DNA from 2 places in the Microbispora sp. NPDC046973 genome. Region 2 is predicted to be linked to the other one. Evidence: riboswitches for the same ligand, from Rfam matches in the RefSeq annotation. Region 2 holds a riboswitch; the other holds the start of a gene.
What was found. A riboswitch is a leader RNA that binds a small molecule or an ion and turns the genes downstream of it on or off. The one in region 2 is predicted to bind thiamine pyrophosphate.

Region 1 (4,543 bases), on a different contig from region 2:
TCGCGGTGGATGAGCCCGGCCTGGTGGGCCGCGCCGAGGGCGGCGAGCACCGGGATGACCATCTCCAGGGCCTCGCGGGCCGGGAGGCGGCCGCGCCTGCGAAGGACGTCGCGCAGCGTCCGCCCGGGGACGTACTCCATCGACAGGTAGACGTGCGCCCCGTCGGTGCCCTGGTCGAAGACCTGCACGATGTTGGGGTGCGAGAGGCTGGCCACCGACTTGGCCTCGCCGATGAACCGCCGCACGAACTGCGGGTCCTCGGCCAGCGAGCGGTGCATCACCTTGACGGCGACCGTGCGGTCGAGCCGGACGTCCAGAGCCAGGTAGACGGAGGCCATGCCACCCCGGGCGATCCGGGACTCGACGCGGTAGCGCCCGTCGAGCAACTGCCCCACGAGCGGGTCGGTTAGCGTCGTGTCCACTCGCCAGAGTTTACGGGTGATTTGCCGCCCGGCGTGTTCCCGAATCCTAAACCGAGACCTATTCGGCAGCCTCCCGCGCCGTCCGAAAAGCCGTGCCGATTGCGAAAGCCGGGCTTACCAGACGGGGAATCGCGCGCCTCCCCGCTCGCCCGCGCAGACGTCTCGGGACGGGCGGGCCAGGGGAGGGCGGGCGAGGGGAGGAGGGCCGGCCGCGGCGGTGGCGGGCGAGGGGAACGGGGCGGGGAGCACGGCCGGCCGCGGCGGTGGCGGACTCAGGACAGGCGGGCGGGGGAGGACGCCTCGGCGTAGCGGCGGCGGGGGATGCGCCCGGCCAGGCGGGCCAGCCGCCCGGCCGTGACCGCCTGCCGCATGGCCGCGGCCATCAGTCCGGGCCGGTGCGCCCGGGTCACGGCGCTCGCCAGCAGCACGGCGTCGCAGCCCAGCTCCATCGCCAGCGCGGCGTCGCTCGCCGTGCCGACGCCGGCGTCGAGGATCACCGGCACCGTGGCGGCCTCGACGATGAGCTCGATGCTGTGCGGGTTGCGGATGCCCAGACCGGAGCCGATCGGGGCGCCGAGCGGCATCACCGCGGCGCACCCGGCGTCCTGGAGCCTGCGGGCCAGCGCCGGGTCGTCGCCGATGTACGGCAGCACCACGAAACCGTCGGCGACCAGCCGCTCGGCGGCGTCGAAGGTCTCGATCGGGTCGGGCAGCAGGGTCCGCTCGTCCGCGATGACCTCCAGTTTGACCCAGTCGGTCTCCAGCGCCTCGCGGGCCAGGCGGGCGGTCAGCACCGCCTCCCCCGCGGTGAAGCAGCCCGCCGTGTTCGGCAGCACCTTGATGCCGCGGGCGCGCAGCACGTCGAGCACCGAGCCGCGTGACTCCGGGTCGAGCCTGCGCATCGCGACCGTCGTCAGCTCGGTGCCGGACGCCTCCAGCGCCTGGTCCAGCACCTCCAGAGACGGTGCGCCGCCGGTGCCCATGATGAGCCGCGAGGTGAACTTCTCCCCGCCCAGCACGAAGACGTCGTCGGTCATGCTCACCCTCCCTGCACGGCCGTGAGCACCTCGACGCCGTCGCCGTCGGCGACCGGCGTGGAGTCCCAGGCGCTCCGGCTCACCACCTCGCCGTTCACCGCCACCGCGACCCCGGACGTGAGGGGCGTGAGGGTCCGTACGGCGTCGCCGACCGTGGCGCCGTCCGGCAGTTCGGCCGCGCCTCCGTTGATCGTGACTTTCATTGGCTGAATCTCCCTGGATCGCAGAACCTGGCGACCGGGGGCACCTCGTCGCCGGTGAGGAACGCGGCGACGGCGTCGGCGGTGATCGGGGACAGCAGCACCCCGTTGCGTCCGTGCCCGGTCGCCGCGAGCACGCCGGGCGGCCCGGCGGGGCCGATGAGCGGCAGGTTGTCGGGCGTGCCCGGGCGGAAGCCGGCCGTCGTCTCGGCCAGTTCGAGCTCGGTGATGCCGGGCACCAGTTCGCGGGCGTCGCGCAGCAGCTCGTACACGCCTCCGGCGGTGACCCGTGCGTCGTACCCCATCTCCTGCGTCGTCGCGCCCAGGGTGATCTCTCCGTCGCTCCGGGGGACCAGGTAGGCGGGGGAACCGTGCACCAGCCCCCTGACGCACCGGGTGAGGAAGCCCCGGGGCCCGCGCAGCCGGAGGATCTCGCCCTTGACCGGGCGTACCGGCAGGCCGGGCAGCAGGGACGCCGACCACGACCCGGCCGCCACGACGACCTGGCCGGCCGCGACGGCGGCGCCCGACTCCAGCCGCACGCACGGAGCGCCGGGCCCGCGGGAGTCGATCCCGGCGACGCGCTCGGTCACCAGTGTGCCGCCCGCCTTCTCGAACGCCGTGAGGAGGGCGCGCACGACCCTGCGGGGATTGACCCACGCGTCGTCGCGGGCCAGCAGCCCACCGCGTACGGAGGGGGAGAGCATCGGCTCGAAGGAGCGGCACTCGCGCCCGGTGAGCCGCTCGACCCGCAGGCCGAGCGTCTGCTCGAAGGCCGCGAGGTCGTCGAGGACGGCCATGTCGTCCGCGCCGCGGGCGACCTCCAGCGTGCCCTCGGTGCGGTAGTCGAGGTCGGCGCCGGTCTCGTCCTCCAGCTCCGCCCGGAACGCCGGCCAGGCCGCCAGCGACGCGAGGCCGAGCCGCAGCAGCGGCTCCTCCGTGTAGGTCACCTCGCTGACCGGTGCGAGCATCCCCGCCGACGCGTGGGTGGCGCCGCCTCCGGGCGCGGGGTCGACCACCGCCACCGACAGGCCCCGCCGCGCCGTGCGCCAGGCCGCGGCCAGGCCCTCCACCCCGCCGCCCACGATCACGACGTCGTAGCCGGCCTGTGCGCCGGACTGCACGCCGGACTGGGCGCCGGATGGCGGTGTGCGGGACACAGCGCTCCCTTCGCCGGCATTACCCGGATCAGGTCGGGGCGGTCGAGAGCCTCACGCTCTCCTCTCAGCCCGGTCCGCCGGGCTCCCGCGCGTCTTACGCACACAAGGGTAGTACGCCGCTCACAACGGCCGATCGCCGGACCGATGATGACGGGGGCCGTCCGCCGTCACACGAGGACGAGCGTTCACCGACCCGACGGAGGTGCCTCATGGCCACCATGTTGTATTCGGCCACCATGTCCCTGGACGGCTTCATCGCCGGGCCGGGCGGCGACATGTCCTGGCTGACCGAGCACCTCGGACCCAATCCGGCCGTGGACGGGCTCGTCGGCGAGATCGGCGCGCTGCTCGTGGGCAACCGCACCTTCCGCGGCGACGACCCGCATCGCGGCACCCCGCAGGAGGGCGCGTTCGGCGGCACGTGGAGCGGGCCGCAGTTCGTGCTCACCCACGACGTCCCGGCCGCGCCGGTACCCGGCGTGACCTTCGTGACCGACCTCGGCGCGGCCGTCGCGGCGGCCACGTCGGCCGCCGGGGACAGGTACGTCAACGTGCTCGGCGCCGACGTCGCCGCGCAGTGCCTCGACGCGGGCCTGATCGACGAGATCCTCGTGTGCGTGGCTCCGGTCATGCTCGGCGACGGCGTCCGGCTGTTGTCCCGCCCCGGCGGCGCCCGGGTCCGGCTCGAACGGATCGGCCTCACGCACGTGCCGCACGCGACGAACATCCGGCTGCGCGTGCTCCGGTGAGAACGCCGGACGAGACGCGGCGGGGTTCACAACGTGGGCCCCCGCGGAAGTGCGCGGCAATTGCCCAACTCGTTATGGGGGGCCCGTTGGCCAGGGCCCCCGTTGACAATCTATGGTCAAGCTGTGGATCACGTCGTGGTGGTGGGTGCCGGCCTGGCCGGCGTGCGAAGCATCGAGGCGTTGAGGTTCCGTGGGTTCACCGGACGCATCACGCTCATCGGCGAGGAACACCATCGCCCCTATGACCGGCCGCCGCTGTCGAAGGCGGTGCTGCTCGGAGAGACCGACTCGACCGTGGTCGACTCCGACCTCGACGCCCTCGACGTACGGCTGTGCCTCGGCACGGCGGCCAAGGGCCTGCGCGAGGGCGTGCTGGAGACGACCGAGGGCGAGCTGGAGTACGACGGCCTGGTCATCGCCACCGGCGCCACGCCGATCCGCCTGCGCGGCGAGGGCCGTCAGCACGTGCTGCGCACGATCGAGGACGCGCTCGCGCTGCGCGAGCGGCTGGTCCCCGGCGCCCGCGTGGCCGTCGTCGGGGCCGGCTGGATCGGCGCCGAGGTCGCCACCGCGGCGGCCAGGGCCGGTTGCGCGGTGACCGTGGTGGAGGCGGGGGAGACCCCGCTCGCCGTGGCGCTCGGGCCCGAAGTGGGCAGCCACACCACCGACTGGTACGCGCGGGCGGGCGTCGAGCTGCGCCTCGGGGCGTTGGTCGGCACCGTGGACCCCGACGGCCTCACGCTCATGTCCGGCGCCCGGGTGCCGGCCGATGTGATCGTCACCGGCGTCGGGGTGCGCCCGGCGGTCGACTGGCTGAAGGGGTCGGCGGTCCGGGTCGACGACGGGGTGGTGGTCGACGAGCACCTGCGCACGTCGCTGCCCAACGTCGTGGCGGTGGGCGACTGCGCGAGCTGGTGGTCGCGCAGGTTCGGCGCCCGGCTGCGGGTCGAGCACTGGGACACCGCGCTCCAGGCT
Region 2 (4,543 bases):
GCCGCCGGTGCGCCGGGCCAGCAGGTGGACGGTCCGCTCGTCGACCTCCGCGCCCGCGGTCACGGCGATGGCCCGGATGGCCGGGGTTTCGAGGCCCCCGAGCCGGACGCGGAGCAGGTTGTATCGGGCGAACCTGGCGAGCAGGTCATCGAGCGGTCCGGCCCGGGCGGTGTCCCGAAACGCGGTCACCAGCGTGAGCGGGACATCCTCCGCCGCCTCGCCGGCGAGCGCCGTCACGTCGCGCAGCAGCCCCAGGGTCGCCGAGTCGGCCCACTGGAGGTCGTCCAGGACGACCACGATCGGCCGGTCCCGGGCGGCGGCGCAGAGCCAGTCGGCGACGGCCTGATGACGCCGCTGACGCGCGCCCTGTGCCGACCCCTGTGCCGATCCCTGTGCCGACTCCCGCGCCGGCCTCTGTGGTGGTTCCTGCGGGGCCTCCTCGCCGAGCAGCCCGGCCAGGGCCCCGGGGTCGGGAGCCGGATGAACGCGCTCCAGCGAGCGCAGAACCCGGATCCACGGCCGCAGCGGCAGTGCGCTGTCGAGATCGTGGCAGCCACCCCAGAGGGTCAGGTGTCCCCTCTCCGCGCACCGGTCCCTGAACGCCTTCAGCAGCCAGGTCTTGCCGATGCCCGGTTCCCCCGTCACCGCGATCGTGCTCACCCCGCCGCCGAGCATCGCCTCCATCTCCGCGAGCTGCCGGTCACGCCCGTGCGGCGAGCGCGCCTCCCCGGGAGCCGGCCGGGCGGACGCGGGTACGGCCGGCTCGCAGGAGGTGGGGGAATGCGGACCGGTGGGAGACGGGGCGGTGAGAGACGGGGCCTGGCGGAGGATGTCCTTCTCCAACGCCCGCAGCTGCGGGCCCGGATCGAGCCCGAGCTGATCGGCGATGAGGCTCCTGGCACGCCGCAAGGTGGCCAGCGCGTCCGCCTGGCGACCGGCCCGATAGTACGCGAGGGCCAGCAGCCACCACAGCCGTTCGCGCAGCGGATGCTCCCCGGCCTCCGCCTCCAGGTCCTGGATCACCGCCTCGGGCCGGCCCAGGTCGAGCCGTGCCTGTGCGCGGCGCTCGACGGCGACCAGCCGCAGCTCGTGGAGGCGGCTCACCTCGGTGGCGGCCCACAGCTCGCCCGCGAAGTCGGCGTACGGCAGGCCGCGCCAGAGCCCGAGCGCCTCGTCGAGCAGCGCGAGCGCCCGGGCGGGCGGCCGGCGCTCCGCGTCGGCGACGAGCTTGCCGAACCGCAGCGCGTCGACGTCCGAGGTGGCGAGCAGATACCCGGGGCGTTTCGCGACGAGGAGCCGGGGAGGGGTGCGCGGCGCCCGCTGCGGTTCGATCACACGACGCAGGTTCGAGACGTAGACGTGGATCGACTCGAGTGCGGTCGCCGGCGGCGTGCCGCGATAGAGGTCCTCGATCAACGTGTCCGTCGAGACGACCGCGCCCGCGGCGAGCACCAACCGGGCCAGGACGGCCCGTTGCCGCGGGCCTCCGACGCCGACCGGCGCCTCGCCGTCCCGGACTTCGAAAGGACCCAGAACCCGGAATTCCACTGCCCCCACGGCCTCCCTGCCGGTGAAGGCCGGCGCGGGCCTTCCCTGGGCGGCAGTCTCGAGGCGTCGTCTTGCAACTCACTTGCCTATGGGTGAGAGACCGGCCGGAGGGAGGAGCCGCGCGCCTCTAACGGCGCTCCCGCAGGCGGCGGGCCGGGAGAGACAGCGCCACGGTCGCCAGCCCGGCGACGAGGAACGCGGCGAGCGCCGCGTTCATCCAGGGCTGGTGGACGAACCCGAGGGCGAGGCGGACCTCGGTCCAGATCCCGTCCCACCAGCCGACGGTCGGGGTGGAGGTCACGATCCAGTACGCCGCGAACCCGAGGATCCACGGCACGATCATGAGCCAGCGGGAGGGGGCGTCCTCGGCCGTGTTCCACCGGGCGGCCCCGCCGAGCAGGAAGTAGTCCACCACGAGCACGGCGAACATCGGCACGAACACGGCCCCGATCACGCTCAGGAACGCGCCGTAGGAGTTCACGTCGGCGAACAGCGCGATCAGGGTCGTGAGCAGGCCGATCACGACCGAGATCGCCCGGCGGTCCCAGCGCGGCGCGAGGTTCTGGATCGACACGGTCGTCGAGTAGACGTTCGCGAACGACTGGTCGGCCTCGCGCAGCACCAGGATGCCGAAGAACACGACTCCGAGAGGGGCGGCCACGAACGGGTCCCACACCTTGTCGCCGTCGTTGCCGACCAGGGCGAGCGCGGCGATGCCGAGGGCCAGGCAGGCCACCTGGGCGATCGTGTATCCGACGACCACGCCGGTGAACGCCGCGCCGCTCGACCGCGAGTGCCTGGCGTAGTCCGCGGCCATCGGCACCCACGACACCGACAGCGCGATGACGTAGTCGACGGCGGGGGCGAAGGCGTCCCAGGAGCCGCCCCCCACGGACGGCCCCTGCCGGAACAGGGCGACCGACAGCCAGATCATCGCGATCACCACGCCCGCCGTGACGTACCGCCGCAGCAGCCGCAGCGCGCCGAGCGGCCGGATCGTCAGCGCGATCGTCAGCGCGCCCGCCGCGACCGCCCACACCGCGTACGGCACCGCCGTGCCGAACAGCGCCTGCGCGCCGTTGGCGATGACCCACAGCTCGAAGGCACCCCAGCCGAGCATCTGCACGATGTTCAGCACGGTCGGGATGTACGAGAGGCGGGCCCCGAACAGGCCGCGCAGCAGCACCATCGCGGGCCGCCCGGTGCGTACGCCGGGGATCGCGGCCAGGCCGACCATCGCCGTCCCGAGCAGGCTGCCGACGACGGCGGCGAGCACCGCCGCGGTGAAGGTCAGCGGCTTGCCGCCCAGCGGGTCGAGCAGGAACAGCGCCCCCGAGAAGCCGAGGAGGCTGACGCCGAGGTTGGCCCAGAAGGCGCCCTGGTCGAGCACGCCCAGGGTCCTCGGAGCCTCCTCGTCAAGAGTGAGCGGAACCTCCGCGTGCGCGTCGTCGACGACGGCAGAAGTCATCACACGCTCCCTACGCCGGCATTATCCGGACAGGTTCATGCGGTCGGCGGCACGATGTGGATCCGCCCTCTCAGCCCGGTCACGCCCGAGCTCCCGCGGGTATTGATGATGTCTTTGGGATTATGACACTTCTTTGACCGTTTTCCTACGCCGCCCCGGTCCCTACGCCACGTAGGGCGCCTCACCGGTCTCGCTCACCATCGGACGCCCCGCGGCGGCCCAGGAGCGCATGCCGCCGTCCACGTTCACGGCGTCCCTGCCGATGTGGTTGAGCCACATCGCGGCGTGCGCCGACCGGCCGCCGACCCGGCAGACCACGTACACCGGCCGGTCGTGCGGCACCTCGTCGACCCGCACCTGCAGTTCGCCGAGCGGGATGTGGACGGCGCCGGGAGCGTGGCCGGCCACCCACTCCTCGTTCTCGCGGACGTCCAGCAGGTACGCGTCCTCGGGCAGTGCCTCGGGGGCGATTTCCGGCAATGTCATGCGCCCATTCTGACGGCACACCGCCGATGCCCGGGCCCATGCGGCGAGCTGTGACCCACGGTGGTCCGCGGCCCGGTTCGTCGCCGATCTCGACGCGCTCGACGCGCTCGACGCGCGGCGCCGGCCGGCGAGCTCCACGGGGTGCTCCTTCGCGGGCCTACTTCAGCAGGCGGGACAGCCGGCGGTCGGCCAGCGGCTTGCCGCCGGTCTGGCAGGTCGGGCAGTACTGCAACGAGGAGTCGGCGAACGACACCTCCCTGATCGTGTCGCCGCACACCTCGCACGCCTCGCCCGTACGGCCGTGCACGCGCAGACCCGACTTCTTCTCCGACTTGAGGTCCTTGGCGGCCAGCCCCCTGGCCCGCCCGACCGCGTCCCGCAGCGTGCTCACGATCGCGTCGTGCAGGTCGGCGACCTGGCCGTCCGTCAGCGTTCCGGCGATCTTGAAGGGGGACATCTTCGCGACGTGCAGCACCTCGTCGGAGTAGGCGTTGCCGATGCCCGCGATCACCTTCTGGTCCCGCAGCAGGCCCTTGATCTGCGCGCGGCTCCCGCCCACGATCGTCTTGAGCAGGTCCGGCGTGAAGTCCTCGGCCAGCGGGTCGGGCCCGAGCCCGGCGATGCCGGGAACGTCCTCCGGATCGCGCACCACGTAGACGGCCAGGCGCTTCTGCGTGCCCGCCTCGGTCAGCTCGAACCCGGGGGCGCGGCCGTCCTCGCCCGGCGACAGCCTCACCCGGACCGCGAGCGGGCCCTTGCCCGGCCGCACCGGTTTCGCCCCGGTGAGGTCGTCACGCCAGCGCAGCCAGCCGCCGCGGGCCAGATGAGTGACGAAGTGCAGGCCGTCGCAGTCGACGTCGAGGAACTTGCCGTGCCGCGCCACGCCGGTGACGAGCAGCCCGGCGAGCGCGGTGACGGGAGGGTCGACGGTCTTGAGCGCCTGGAAGGCGGTTACGTCGACCCCGATGACGGCATGGCCGACGGCGTGCTCGCGGAGGAACTCGGCGAGCGCCTCGACCTCGGGCAGCTCCGGCATGCCCT

Region 1: another riboswitch for thiamine pyrophosphate. It lies ahead of thiO (glycine oxidase ThiO); the one in region 2 lies ahead of ABZ860_RS00390 (cytosine permease).

The regions. Positions count from the first base shown of each region.
Region 1 covers NZ_JBEYWQ010000002.1:353,736-358,278, reverse strand. The annotation lists gene pknB (Stk1 family PASTA domain-containing Ser/Thr kinase) at 1-422, opposite strand, end outside; gene ABZ860_RS05710 (thiazole synthase) at 695-1,459, opposite strand; gene thiS (sulfur carrier protein ThiS) at 1,462-1,662, opposite strand; gene thiO (glycine oxidase ThiO) at 1,659-2,819, opposite strand; TPP riboswitch at 2,808-2,918, opposite strand; gene ABZ860_RS05695 (dihydrofolate reductase family protein) at 3,029-3,568, shown strand; gene ABZ860_RS05690 (FAD-dependent oxidoreductase) at 3,692-4,543, shown strand, end outside.
Region 2 covers NZ_JBEYWQ010000001.1:78,532-83,074, reverse strand. The annotation lists gene ABZ860_RS00395 (BTAD domain-containing putative transcriptional regulator) at 1-1,557, opposite strand, end outside; gene ABZ860_RS00390 (cytosine permease) at 1,676-3,016, opposite strand; TPP riboswitch at 3,007-3,123, opposite strand; gene ABZ860_RS00385 (rhodanese-like domain-containing protein) at 3,179-3,502, opposite strand; gene ABZ860_RS00380 (Fpg/Nei family DNA glycosylase) at 3,660-4,538, opposite strand.